DNA from 3 places in the Kitasatospora sp. NPDC004745 genome. Region 3 is predicted to be linked to each of the others. Evidence: riboswitches for the same ligand, from Rfam matches in the RefSeq annotation. Region 3 holds a riboswitch; each other region holds the start of a gene.
What was found. Region 3 has a riboswitch for cyclic di-AMP ahead of ACFYUY_RS15985 (transglycosylase family protein). Riboswitches for the same ligand answer to the same signal wherever they lie in the genome.
Positions count from the first base shown of each region.

Region 1: linked by a shared signal. The riboswitch ahead of ACFYUY_RS06070 (NlpC/P60 family protein) and the one ahead of ACFYUY_RS15985 (transglycosylase family protein) in region 3 are both predicted to bind cyclic di-AMP.
Region 2: linked by a shared signal. The riboswitch ahead of ACFYUY_RS02450 (hypothetical protein) and the one ahead of ACFYUY_RS15985 (transglycosylase family protein) in region 3 are both predicted to bind cyclic di-AMP.

Region 1 covers NZ_JBIALK010000002.1:544,396-548,942, forward strand. The annotation lists gene ACFYUY_RS06065 (NlpC/P60 family protein) at 1-756, shown strand, start outside; cyclic di-AMP (ydaO/yuaA leader) riboswitch at 1,103-1,256, shown strand; gene ACFYUY_RS06070 (NlpC/P60 family protein) at 1,267-2,409, shown strand; gene ACFYUY_RS06075 (NlpC/P60 family protein) at 2,638-3,684, shown strand; gene ACFYUY_RS06080 (hypothetical protein) at 3,861-4,547, shown strand, end outside.
Region 2 covers NZ_JBIALK010000001.1:532,497-537,043, forward strand. The annotation lists gene ACFYUY_RS02440 (alpha/beta hydrolase-fold protein) at 73-1,215, shown strand; gene ACFYUY_RS02445 (MoaF N-terminal domain-containing protein) at 1,341-1,670, opposite strand; cyclic di-AMP (ydaO/yuaA leader) riboswitch at 2,115-2,273, shown strand; gene ACFYUY_RS02450 (hypothetical protein) at 2,282-3,550, shown strand; gene ACFYUY_RS02455 (hypothetical protein) at 3,682-4,254, opposite strand; gene ACFYUY_RS02460 (IclR family transcriptional regulator) at 4,499-4,547, opposite strand, start outside.
Region 3 covers NZ_JBIALK010000007.1:262,961-267,507, forward strand. The annotation lists gene ACFYUY_RS15975 (SDR family NAD(P)-dependent oxidoreductase) at 1-72, opposite strand, end outside; gene ACFYUY_RS15980 (cytochrome P450) at 285-1,589, shown strand; cyclic di-AMP (ydaO/yuaA leader) riboswitch at 1,800-1,970, shown strand; gene ACFYUY_RS15985 (transglycosylase family protein) at 1,972-2,883, shown strand; gene eno (phosphopyruvate hydratase) at 3,125-4,411, shown strand; gene ACFYUY_RS15995 (septum formation initiator family protein) at 4,530-4,547, shown strand, end outside.

The sequences.
Region 1 (4,547 bases), on a different contig from region 3:
CAGACGGGCCTGGCCGAGGTGGCGGGCGAGCAGTACCGCACCGGCGGCATCGACCCGTCCGTCCAGCTGATGCTCTCCTCCGACCCGTCCGGGTACCTGGACAAGGCCTCCAGCGTCCAGCAGGCCAGCACCAGCCAGGCCGAGGCGCTCAAGGGGCTGCTGGACCAGCAGCGCCGGCTGGACCAGGAGAAGGCCGAGGCCGCCGCCGTGCTGGCCTCGCTGGACTCCACGACCAAGGACCTGAACCAGGCCAAGTCGGACGTCAACCAGAAGCTCAAGGCCGCCCAGGACCTGCTGAACTCGCTCAGCGCCTCCGAGCGGGCCGCGCTGCGCGCCCAGCAGGCGCAGGACGACCGGGCCTCGCGCGGCGCGGACCGGGTCGACCTCAGCAGCCTGCCGCCCGCGAGCGGGTACGCGGCCGTGGCCGTCGCCAAGGCGATGAGCAAGCAGGGTTCGCCGTACGTCTGGGGCGCCACCGGCTCGACCACCTTCGACTGCTCGGGCCTGATGGTCTGGTCGTACGCCCAGGCCGGCGTCTCGCTGCCGCGCACCTCGCAGGAGCAGGGCAACGTCGGCACCCGGGTGCCCTCGCTGGACCAGGCCCAGCCGGGCGACCTGGTGATCTACGGCAGCGACCGGCACCACGTCGGGATGTACATCGGCAACGGCATGGTGGTGCACGCCCCGCACACCGGTGACGTGGTGAAGGTGATGAAGGCCGACGCGATGCCGATCAACACCATCCGCCGGGTCTGACGGCGGGACAGCCACCGCGGGGCCGTCGCCGGCCCTGTGATCCCCGCCACTCCCGACCGGGGGTGGCGTTCGGATTTCTGCGCGCCCCGGGTTCCTGAACGGCCTTGCGGTGAAAGCCGATCAGCTTTGCGTGCGGTGGTGATCACCATCGGTCATATTCACAAATGAACTTGGGTCTTCTTCCATCTTTTTTCTGACAAGGATTTGAACGGATCACGGTTCAGTTACTAGGGTCGTGCCTCGAACCACCGCACTGTCGATCGCCCAGCCAGGGTGGCGGCGGTGGTTTCCGTCGAGTTCGCGAAGCAGCGGGGCAGGCCGAAGGGTCGCCCGGCGGGGAGCCCAGTGGTCGGGGGCGCTGTGGAGCGGAGCCGGGGAACCACGTTCCTCCGGGGTGAATCGGCGTCAGGTCGGCCGGTGGAACGGCCGTGAGGCGCCGTAGGGCCCGCTTCCGGCCCGAACCCGTCAGCTCACCCGGTAGGCGGACGTAGGAAGAAGGAGCCCGCCTTCGTGGCGTCCCATCGTCGTCCCAAGCCCGCCGGCCGCGCCCGGGTGTCGATCCTGACCGGTGTCGCCGCCGCGGCGGTCGCGCTGTCCGCGCAGTCCGGCGCCCACGCCGACCCGCAGCCGACCAAGGACCAGGTCAAGGAGCAGGTCGACCAGCTCAACGAGCAGGCCGAGGTCGCCACCGAGAAGCTCAACGCCGCCCAGGAGAAGCAGCAGGAGCTGCAGAAGCAGGTCACCGGCCTGCAGGACCAGGTGGCGCGGCAGCAGGCGCAGGTGACCGACCTGCAGGGCGGCCTGGCCGAGATCGCCGGCGAGCAGTACCGCAACGGCGGCATATCCCAGACCGTCCAGCTGATGTTCTCCGCGAGCCCGGACAACTTCCTCAACCAGGCCGGCACGCTGAACCAGGCCGGTGACACCCAGAAGGGGCAGCTGAAGCAGCTCCAGGACGAGCAGCGCAAGCTCGACCAGGTGCGCACCGAGGCCCAGGGCAAGCTCGCCGAGATGGAGACCACCACTCAGCAGCTGAAGGCCGCCAAGGACGAGGTCCAGGGCAAGCTCAAGGCCGCGCAGGACCTCCTCAACACGCTGACCGAGCAGGAGCGTCAGGCGCTCCGCGCGGCCGAGGAGAAGGCCGCCGCCGAGGCCAAGGCCAAGGCCGACGCCGCCGCGAAGGCCGCCCAGCAGCAGGCCGCGCAGCAGGCCGCCGACCGCTCCTCGCGGGACAGCAACCGCACCGACCTGAGCGCCCCGACCACCTCGGCGCCCGCCCCCAAGCCGGTCGCCGCCGGCAGCTCCCGCGGTGCCGCGGCGCTGTCCATCGCCGCCACCAAGGTCGGCTCGCCGTACGTCTACGGCGCCACCGGCCCCAGCTCGTTCGACTGCTCGGGCCTGATGGTCTGGGCGTTCAACCAGGCCGGCGTGTCGCTCCCGCGGACCTCGCAGGAGCAGGCCGGTGCCGGCACCCGGATCGGCAGCGACCTCTCCCAGGCGCAGCCCGGCGACCTGCTCATCTTCTACAGCGACGCCCACCACGTGGGGATCTACGCCGGCAACGGCCAGGTGCTGCACGCGCCCAAGCCGGGTGCGTCGGTGCGCTACGAGGCGGTCTCCAACATGCCGCTGGCCTCCATCGTGCGGGTCTGATCCCCACTCCGGAGCACCCGGGCCCGGCCCTCCGTCACGGAGGGCCGGGCCTGCGGCTTTTCCATCGGGCACGGACGGATGTCCGATTGGTGGTCGAATATTCGGGTCCGGAGGGGTTTGGACTCGCTTGCCCGGACTCGCTAACGTCTGCCACCGGACTCCCGCTTCCAGGACCGCCCACCGGGTGCGGCGGCGGGGCCGTGCCGCAGGACTGGAGCCGCCGCCGCCATGCCCGTGCACCGCCGTTCCCAACTGCTCGCCCGTGCGCTGGTGCTGACCGCGGCCGCCACCACCGCCCTGGGCGTCACGACCGGCGGCAGTGCCCAGGCCGCCCCCGGGGCGCCCGAGCCGCCCAGCCGCAAGGACGTCAAGGCGCAGGTCGAACAGCTCTACGACGAGGCCGAGCAGGCGTCCGAGCGGTACAACGCCGCGCTGGAGGCCCAGCAGCGCCTCCAGGGCGAGACGACCGTCCTCCAGGGCGAGATCGCCGTCGGCCAGGAACAGCTCAACCAGCTGCGCGGCGACCTGGCGAGCGTGGCCGGCGCCGAGTACCGCGGCGGCGGCCTGGCGCAGACCGTCCAGCTGATGCTCTCCACCGACCCCGAGGGCTACCTGACCCGGGCCCGCACCCTGGACCAGGCCGCCGAGCGGCAGCAGGAGACCCTGCACGAGCTGGTCACCCGCCAGCGCCGGCTCGACCAGCGCCGCACCGAGACCTCCGGCAAGCTCGCCGAACTGGAACAGGCCCGCCGCTCGCTCGCCGAGGGCAAGCAGCAGGTCCAGCAGCGGCTCGCCAAGGCGCAGCGGCTGCTCAACAGCCTGGGCGCCGCCGAGCGCGCCCGGCTGGCCGCCCAGGACGCCAGGGACGCCGAGCAGCGGGCCACCCGTGGCACCGACCGGCTGGACCTCGGCAGCGCCCCGCCCGCCTCCGAGCGCGGGGCGGCCGCACTGGCCGCCGCGGTGCGGATGATCGGCTCGCCCTACGTCTACGGCTCCACCGGGCCGCGCGCCTTCGACTGCTCCGGTCTGATGTACTACAGCTGGCGGCAGGCCGGAGTGACCCTGCCGCGAACCTCGCAGGCCCAGGCGTACGCCGGCCAGCGGGTCAGCCTCTCCGAAGCGCGGCCGGGAGACCTGGTGATCTTCTACCGGGACATGCACCACGTCGGGATGTACGCCGGCGGCGGGGTGATCGTGCACGCCCCGTACCCGGGCGCCAAGGTCCGCTACGAGAGCGTCAACGCGATGCCGGTCGCCGGGGTGGTCCGGCTCTGAGCCCGCCGCCGTCCGATCCGGTCGACATACCCCGCCGCGGGCTGTCGCGGCGAGCCGCGCTGCTGCTCGCGGCCGGCGGGCTGGCCCAGCTGTCGCTGCCGCCGGCCGCTCCGGCGCCCCCGGTTCGGCAGACGGCGGCCCGGCAGGCGGCGGCCCGGCGTGCCGAGGTGGCCGCGGTGCTGGCCGAGCGGGCGCGGACGCTGCCGACCCGGTCGGGCCCGGCGGAGGCGGTGGCGGAGTACCGCAACCTGGTCCTCGGTGCCGCCGCCGGACCGGACGGGCTGACCGCCGCCGCCGACCTGGCGGTCCGGATCACCGGCTACGACGAGTACCCCGTCGTCCACCCGCGCCGGATCACCCTCGTCCGGGACCGGCTCGGGGCCGTAGGCGGTGGCGGAGGCGAGGCCGGGGGCCGGGGCGAGGGCGGCTGGCGGGTCGAGCGGGAGGAGGCCGCGAGCGGGCCCCCGGCGCTCTGGGACCTCGGCACCGTGCGGTCCGCGCCGGGCGCGCACTGCCTGGTGCTCGCGCTCGCCGGCGGGCCCGACCCGGCCGAGCTGGTCACCGTGGCCGACCGGGCGGTACCCGCCGTGAGCGAGGTCTGGGGGTCCGCCTGGGCCGGCCGGCTGCTGCTCGAACTGACCACGACGGAGGCCGAGTTCGCCCGGCTGCTGGAGGGCGATCCGGCCGGCTGGGCGGGCATGGCCGCCGTCACCGTGGCCGCCCCCGGCGCGCCCCGGCGCACCCCGGCGGACCGGGTGACCGTCAACCCCGAGGCGTGGGGGCGGCTCAGCGGGTTCGGCCGCCAGGTGGTCGTCACCCACGAGGCCACCCACGTCGCCACCCGGGCCGACACCCGGGCCTGG
Region 2 (4,547 bases), on a different contig from region 3:
GGAACCGGGGTGACCTCCTCGGATGTCCCCAGCGGAGGGGACTGGAGTTCGAGGCGTGGGAGCAAGCAGGACATGGGTCTGACGAGCCACAAGGTGTTGGCGCTGACCGTATTGATCGCCGTCGTGATGATGGCCGGCACGGTCTGGCTCTGGCCCAGACTCGCGAGAGCGACCTGGCAGGCGGTCCTGGGGAGGATCGGCGCACTGCTCGCGACCCAGCTCGCGGTGCTCGCCGCGCTCGGCCTGGTGGCCAACAACTACTTCGCTTTCTACAGCAGTTGGGACGACCTGCTGGGCACCGGCGACACCGGACCGGTGGTCATTCACAACAAGGCGGACGCCTCCGGGCGCCTGCTCGTGGAGACGATCGGCCACGCCTCCGTCAAGGGCGGCGGCGCGATGGGCCGCGAGCCCGCCCAGTCGGGGGAGATCCGCAAGGTGCGGATCGACGGCGCGGTCAGCCGCCTCTCCACCGAGGGCTACGTCTACCTGCCGCCGCAGTACTTCCAGCCGGAGTACGCGCAGAAGCAGTTCCCGGCGGTGATCGTGAGCACCGGGTTCCCGGGGATCGCCGAGAACCTGATCACGCGCTTCAACTACCCCGGCGCGGCGCTCAAGCTGCTCCAGGAGGGCCGGATGCAGCCGACCGTCATGGTCCTGGTGCGCCCCTCGCCCGCCCTGCCGCAGGACACCGAGTGCGAGGACATCCCGGGCGGCGCGCAGTCCGACACGTACTTCACCAAGGACGTCCCCTCGGCGATCCAGGCGAGCTACCGGGTCTCCGCGGACCCACAGGCCTGGGCCTTCATGGGCAACTCCACCGGTGGCTACTGCGCGCTCAAGCTGGCCATGCGCCACCCCGACGTCTTCCCGACGGCCGTCGCGCTCTCCGCCTACTACGACGCGGCGGACGACCCGACCACGGGGGACCTGTTCGGCGGCAGCAGCCAGCGCCGCAACGAGGCGAACCTGTTGTGGCGGCTGAAGAACCTGCCGCAGCCGAAGGTGTCCGTGCTCCTCGCCGGCACCAAGAAGGGCGACGGCGACTACCGGCGCGAGACCGAGGCCTTCGTCGACGCGGTGAAGGACCCGATGAAGGTGTCCTACAGCATGCTGGAGAACGGCGGCCACAACTTCGAGACGTGGAGCGCGCTGCTGCCCTCCTCGCTCGAGTGGCTGTCCCAGCACCTCAAGGTGCCCAACCAGACCGTCTGAGCCCCGGTCCGACCGGCCCAGGCCCGAGCCCGGCCCAGGCCCGACCGACCCCTGACCGCAACGGCTCCGGACCGCAACGGCCCCGGACCGCAGCGGCCCCCGGCCGGACCGCCCGGACCGATCGGTCAGGCCACCCGCTCCAGGGTCCCGGTGTGCAGCTCGCCCACCCGGCCGCCCTCGCCCTCGAATGTCCAGAAGGCGCGGACCGTCAGCCTGCCGAGGTCCATCACGTGGCTGACGGTGATCCCGCTCTGCTCCGTCCAGCTGACGAAGTAGATCTCCGGCGCCACCTCGGCGACGTGCAGCCGCACGTCCTCCCACTGGCCCGCGGACTCGCCGAGGCCCTCCCAGCGCAGCCGCGTGCCGTCGGCCGAGTAGGCGTTGCGGAAGGCCGCGCCGTTGTCGGCCCGGAAGAGGTAGGTGCGGCCGGCGAAGGCGGGCAGGGGCGCGGTCATGGTGGGGCGGTACCTCGTTCCCGGTGGGGTGCGCACGGGTGGTCCGTGGGGTCTTGTGCACTGCGGAAGATGTCGGACCTCCAATTTATCCGACCGGGCGAGCCCGGCGGGTGCAGTTGTGCCGGGCGCGGCCGGGGGAGTCGGCCGCGCCGGAGGGCGCACCGGGCGGGCGCCCGCCGGACGTCCCTCGGCGGCACCGGCGAGCCGTCCTCCGGTCGCCGGGCGCCGGCGGCGCAGGCCGGGAGTCGAATGGACGCCCGGCTCGGCCGAGGGGATGATCAACTCGACCGCCACGCAGCGTCGTTGATCGACACCACTGTGAGCTGCGCGACAACCCGCCCGGCAGAGTTGTCCGTTCACGGACGGTCTGCCTAGCCTGCAACGGCCGTCCGCCACGCGGACCCCGCCGCCGGGACGCCGAGTCCCGTCCACCCGCCGGCGGGCAACCGAGGACCACAGTGGACGGGAGCGGGGGAACCAAGGTCAGCGCCCGGCCCGCACGCTCTCCCGCGTGCGGGTCGCGGCTAGGGGTGAAGCCGCTCCCACCGGCGGCCGGGCAACTGCAGCCCGAACCCGACAGCTCACCTCGCAGGCGTCGCAGAGGACACCCCATGCACCAGCCTGCCCTCCGGCGCCGCACGCCGCGCCACGCCCGCCCGGCCCACCGGGGCCGCTTCGCCGCCCTCGCCGCCACCGGGGCGGTCGCCGTCAGCGGTGCCGGTCTGCTGGGCCTCCCGGCGACCGTCGCCGCCCACGCCGCCACCACCCCGACCGTCACCCAGGACCGGCTGGCCCCCGCGACGATGGTCGCCAACAAGGCCGCCACCGCCTCGCTGACCGTCCACTCCTCGGCCTGCGTCACCGCGAAGACGGTGGGTGTGGGCGTGCGCGACGCGCGCGGCACCAACCTGGACTTCCCCGGCAACCTCTCCAACGTGCAGATCTGCCCGAGCGGGCTGTCCTTCACCAGCGGTGCCCGCGCGCTGCCGGCCGGGACGTACAGCCAGTTCGGCTTCTGGCAGGACCTCGGCGGCGCCTGGCACAACCTGCCCTCGCAGCAGCTGGTGGTCTCCGGCACGGCGACCCCGACCCCGGCTCCCACCGCGACCCCCACCGCCACCCCGACGCCGTCCCCCACCAGCACCCCCGGTGCCACGGCGAGCCCCTCGGCGGGCACCCCGGCCTCCCCGGTCGCGGGCAAGGCGCTGACCTGGTCCGACGAGTTCAACAGCTCGATCACCTGGGGCTCGCGCTGGGTCGGTGACAAGAGCACCGCCTACAGGTACGGGAACCACAACCCGGACGACAACAAGCTCGACCTGCTGAACAAGAACAACGTCAGCGTCGCCAACGGGGTCGCCACCTTCACGGCCGCGCCGAGCGGCACCACCCTGGAGAACGGCAAGCAGGCCTGGAACGCGGGCTTCCTGACCACCGAGGGCTCCAGCGAGGGCTTCCAGGTCAAGACCGGCGACTACGCCGAGACCCGGGTCAAGCTGCCGTCCGGTTCCGGTGCCTGGCCGGCCCTGTGGACCTGGAAGAACGGCAACGGGGAGATCGACTCCTTCGAGTACCACCCCGACAACCCGAACCTGCTGGAGCTGACCAACCACGTCAACCCCGGCAACGCCAAGTACTACACCGACGCCGGTGCCGTCGCGAAGGACCAGTGGGTGACGATCGGCACCTACTACGGCGCCAACTCGGTCGACTGGTACGTCAACGGCGTCAAGGTCTTCTCGGACGGCAAGGGCGTCGGCGCCAACTGGTCGGCGTACCTGATCCTCAACCTCTCGGTGTGCGCGGGGCAGTACCACCCGGCGCCGCAGGGGACCACGCCGCTCAGCATGGCCGCGGACTACGTCCGGGTCTACCGCTGACGCGTGAGCCGTCGGGCCCAGCCGCTCGGGCCCGACGGCTCACGTGATCACCGCCGGCAGCCCGTTCCCGGCTGCTGACGCCCGAGCGCCCGGGGCCGACCACTCGGCCCCGGGCGCTCGGGCGTACCGGCTCAGTCGTTGGTCGTCTCGACCACCCTGATCTCGAACGGCTTCCGGTTGTTGGTCTCGTCCTTGTCGTCCGCGCCGCGCACCGCGACCCAGCCGCCCTGGAGGGTGCCGAGCGGGAGGTCGGGGGAGAGACGGACCGGGACGAGCGCGGTCGCGCTGCGCCCCGACTTCAGCCCCGCGGGGAAGACGCAGCGCACCCGGTGGCCGTTCTGGAACACCTCGCAGTCCTCGGGGAAGAACGGCTCCTCGGGGGTGACCCCCTCCGGCAGGGTGACCACGACGGTGAACGGCGAGGCGGTGGTGTCGGGGCCGCCGTTCCCGACGAATGCGTGGATCGTCGTGCTGCCACCGGGCGGAGCGGGGTCCGGGTCGATCCGGACCACCTCCAGGTCGGAGTTCGAGGGCTTGACCAGGGCCGCGCCGACGTCCACCACCGGCCGCGGCTCGGGGCGGCGCAGCGCCCAGGACGGCCCGGCGGCCAGCACCGCCACCGCGCAACCCGCCGCCACCACGGCGACCAGCCCGGCCCCACCGACCCCGCCGGATCCCCGACGCCCCGTGCTCCTGCGTTCCATCGCGACTCACCCGTGCCCTTGCGCTCCGGCGGCCCGCGCCGTCGCGCGCCGCGCCCGCACCCAGGGTGGCGGGGCGGCCGCCGGGGGCCCGGACAACCCGCCAGCCGTTCGCCTGGACGGGCGCACCGGTGCACCGGAAGTCGGCCCGTCGGACCTCCGGCGCACCGGGGTGCCGTCCGGCCTGCGGCGCACCAGGGGTCCGTCCGCCCGGCCTCCGGCGCGCCGGGCGGGGCACATGGTCCGGTCAGGGAGCCAGGACCTGCCCCAGCCGGGCCGCGATGTGGTGCATCACC
Region 3 (4,547 bases):
GGTGAACCGGCGGGCGAGGTCGGCTCCCGACCCGCCGTCGAGTACCGCGATGACGACGACTGCCCCGCTCACCCGCATGGTCTGCTCCTCCCTGTGGGCGACACCGCACCGGCGCCCACGATTTCTGCGGAGGATCGTAGGCACGACCTGACCCTCCGCAACAGGGATTACCCCTCAGGTGACCAGGCTCACGCCCGCCCTACGGTTAAGACCTGTCCAAGGGTCCGTCCCGGAACCCGCGTCCGCGGGGCGGCGGGCCCCGGTGCACCGGATACGGTCGGTCCATGTCAGCGCAGCCCGCCCCCACCGCCCCGCAGCTCTTCACCTGGGAGTTCGCCGCAGATCCGTACCCCGCCTACGCCTGGCTGCGCGAGCACGCCCCGGTGCACCGCACGACGCTGCCCAGCGGGGTGGAGGCCTGGCTGGTGACCCGGTACGCGGACGCGCGGCAGGCGCTCGCGGACGGCCGGCTGTCGAAGAACCCGGCGCACCACAGCGAGCAGGCCCACCGCACCGGCCGGGTCGGCATCCCGGGGGAGCGCCAGGCGGACTTGATGACGCACCTGCTGAACATCGACCCGCCGGACCACACCCGGCTGCGCCGCCTGGTGTCGAAGGCGTTCACGCCGCGCCGGGTCGCGGAGTTCGAGCCGCGGGTGCAGCAGCTCACGGACCGCCTGATCGACGGCTTCGCGCAGCGCGGGTCGGCGGACCTGATCCACGAGTTCGCGTTCCCGCTCCCCATCTACGCGATCTGCGACATGCTGGGCGTGCCGGCCGAGGACCAGGACGACTTCCGCGACTGGGCGGGGATGATGATCCGGCACGGCGGCGGCCAGCGCGGCGGCGTGGGCCGGGCGGTGAAGCGGATGCGGGCGTACCTGCTGGAGCTGATCCACCGCAAGCGGGCGGACCTGGGGGACGACCTGATCTCGGGCCTGATCCGGGCGAGCGACCACGGGGAGCACCTGACCGAGAACGAGGCCGCCGCGATGGCCTTCATCCTGCTGTTCGCGGGCTTCGAGACGACCGTCAACCTGATCGGCAACGGGACGTACGCGCTGCTGCGCAACCCGGAGCAGCGCAGGCTGCTGCAGGAGTCGGTGGCGCGCGGCGAGAGCGCGCTGCTGGAGACCGGGATCGAGGAACTGCTGCGCTACGACGGGCCGGTGGAGCTGGCGACGTGGCGGTTCGCGACCCGGCCGGTGTCGATCGGCGGGGTGGACATCCCGGTGGGGGACCCGGTGCTGGTGGTGCTGGCCGCGGCGGACCGGGATCCGGCCAGGTTCTCGGACGAGAACACCCTGGACCTGGCGCGAACGGACAACCCGCACCTGGGTTTCGGCCACGGGATCCACTACTGCATCGGGGCCCCGCTGGCCCGGTTGGAGGGCCGGAGCGCGCTGGCCACGCTGCTTTCCCGGCTGCCGGATCTGCAGTTGGCGGAAAGCCCGGAGAATCTGCGCTGGCGCGGTGGCCTGATCATGCGGGGACTGCGGGAACTCCCGGTGGAATTCAGCCCGGAGAGCCGTTCCCCGCACGCGCCGCCGGCCGTCCCCCGGGAACCTTCCGACCCTCCGACACGCTGACTGGGTGTCGCCGGCGGCCGTTGGAGCGGTGACTGAACCTCCATCAATCCGGACATAGCCGTACGGTTGGTGGGCGATCGAGCGCGGGCCGTGATTTCTGTGTGATATCGGTGATATGAGCTTGTGATTGGTCTGAGGATCTGTCTACTCTCCCTGGAGTTCGCAGCTGCGGACCTCGTGCGCGGGACGCCGAATCCTGCCCGCCGCGTCACGGGAAACCGACCAGAACCCTGGGCAGGGGCGGGGGAACCAGGTTTGTTGCCGTTTCCCCACGGCTTGGGGTGAAGCCGCCCGAGCGGAATCGTTTCCGCTGACGGCGGCCGGGCCACCTCCCGGTCCGAACCCGACAGCTCACCTCGCAGGCGTGCGGAGAGGGACCTTCATGCTGTTCGTTGGAACTGGCCGCCACCGTCGTCGTACCCAGGCCGAGAAGGCCATCGCCGTCGCCGGTGTGGCCGGCGTCGGACTCGCGATGCCGATCCTCACCGCCACCGGCGCCTCCGCCGCCCCGGCCTCCGCCTGGGACTCCGTCGCCCAGTGCGAGAGCGGTGGCAACTGGAGCATCAACACCGGCAACGGCTTCTACGGGGGCCTGCAGTTCACCTCCGGCACCTGGAAGGCGTACGGCGGCACCGCGTACGCGCCGCAGGCCAACCAGGCCAGCAAGGGCCAGCAGATCGCCGTCGCCGAGAAGGTCCTCGCCTCGCAGGGGCCGGGCGCCTGGCCGGTCTGCTCGCAGAAGGCCGGCCTGAGCAAGGGCGGCGCGCCGGCGAGCGTCGACACCTCCTCGGACGACAAGCCCGCCGCCGCGAAGCCGGCCGCCAAGCCGGCCCAGCCCGCGGCCAAGCCGGCGCAGCCCGCCGCCAAGCCCGCCCAGCCGGCCGCCCCGAAGCCGGCCGCCCAGCAGCCCGCGCCGCAGCAGGCGCAGCCGCAGGCCCCGGGCTTCTCCGGCAAGGCCGGCTGGGACGCCGACGCGAAGGTGTTCTGGTACCAGAACAACGGCACCTGGTACTGGACCAGCCACCAGAGCGTCTACCAGCAGTTCGCGCCGCAGGCCGCCGCCCCGCAGCACTACGCGCCGCAGGCCGCCCAGCCCGCTCCGGCCGTGCGCACCGCCCCGGCCGCCGCGCAGGGCGGCCACGACTACACCGTCCGGTCCGGCGACACGCTGTCGACCATCGCCGCCGCCCAGGGCGTCACCGGCGGCTGGCAGTCGGTCTACGACGGCAACCGCGGCACCGTCGGCGGCGACCCGAACCTGATCATGCCCGGCCAGGTCCTGCACCTCGGCTGAGCCGCTCCCGCCCGCCGGGCGGAGGGGGCGGGGATCCGTCCCCCTCCGCCCGGATTCGGGCCGGTTCGCCCGGGTGGGCGGGTGAACTACCGGTGGGTAGTGCGGCCACACGCTGAGACGGGACCGAGGCCAGCGTGGCCCCGGGGGCCCGGGCGGTTAGGCTCTGGTCGTAACGACTCCGCAATCGTCCCGCCGGCAGCACCAACGTCAGCCGGACCCTGCTTCCGCAAGGAGATGCCTCGTGCCGTCCATCGATGTCGTCGTAGCCCGTGAGATCCTCGACTCGCGTGGCAACCCCACGGTCGAGGTCGAGGTGGGCCTCGACGACGGCAGCACCGGCCGTGCCGCTGTCCCGTCGGGTGCCTCCACCGGAGCCTTCGAGGCCCTGGAGCTTCGCGACGGCGACAAGAACCGCTACTTCGGCAAGGGCGTGGAGAAGGCCGTCCTGGCCGTCATCGAGCAGATCGGCCCGGAGCTGGTCGGCTACGACGCCACCGAGCAGCGCCTGATCGACCAGGCCATGCTCGACCTGGACGCCACCCCGGACAAGTCCTCGCTCGGCGCCAACGCGATCCTCGGCGTCTCGCTGGCCGTGGCGCACGCCGCCTCCGAGGCCAGCGACCTGCCGCTGTTCCGCTACCTGGGCGGCCCGAACGCCCACGTGCTGCCCGTGCCGATGATGAACATCCTCAACGGCGGCTCGCACGCGGACTCCAACGTCGACATCCAGGAGTTCATGATCGCCCCGATCGGCGCGGAGTCCTTCTCCGAGGCCGTCCGCTGGGGCGTCGAGGTCTACCACACCCTCAAGGGCGTGCTGAAGGAGCGCGGCCTGTCCACCGGCCTCGGCGACGAGGGCGGCTTCGCGCCGAACCTGGACAGCAACCGCGAGGCCCTGGACCTCATCACCGAGGCCATCCAGAAGGCCGGCTACGTGCCCGGCCGGGACGTCGCGCTGGCCCTGGACGTCGCCGCCTCCGAGTTCTACAAGGACGGCGCCTACCAGTTCGAGGGCAAGGCCCTCTCCGCCGCCGAGCTCATCGAGTACTACGCCGAGCTGGTCGCCGCCTACCCGCTGGTCTCCATCGAGGACCCGCTGGACGAGTCGGACTGGGACGGCTGGAAGGCCATGACCGTCAAGCTGGGCGACAAGGTCCAGCTGGTCGGCGACGACCTGTTCGTCACCAACCCGGCCCGCCTGGCCAAGGGCATCGAGACCGGCACCGCCAACGCGCTGCTGGTGAAGGTGAACCAGATCGGTTCGCTGACCGAGACCCTGGACGCCGTCGAGCTGGCCCAGCGCAACGGCTACCGCTGCATGATGTCGCACCGCTCCGGCGAGACCGAGGACGTCACCATCGCCGACCTGGCCGTCGCCACCAACTGCGGCCAGATCAAGACCGGTGCCCCGGCCCGCTCCGAGCGCGTCGCCAAGTACAACCAGCTGCTGCGCATCGAGGAGATCCTCGACGACGCCGCCGAGTACGCCGGCCGCGGCGCCTTCCCGCGGTTCAAGCACGAGGGCTGAGACCGCGAGGTCGCGCAAGCCTGACCGGTGCCCCGCCGTTCACCCCGTAGGGTGGACGGCGGGGCACCGTCGCGACCAGGAGGGGATACGGGAGATGGCAGGCTGGAGGATCCCGGGCTTGGCGGCCCGGCCTCGG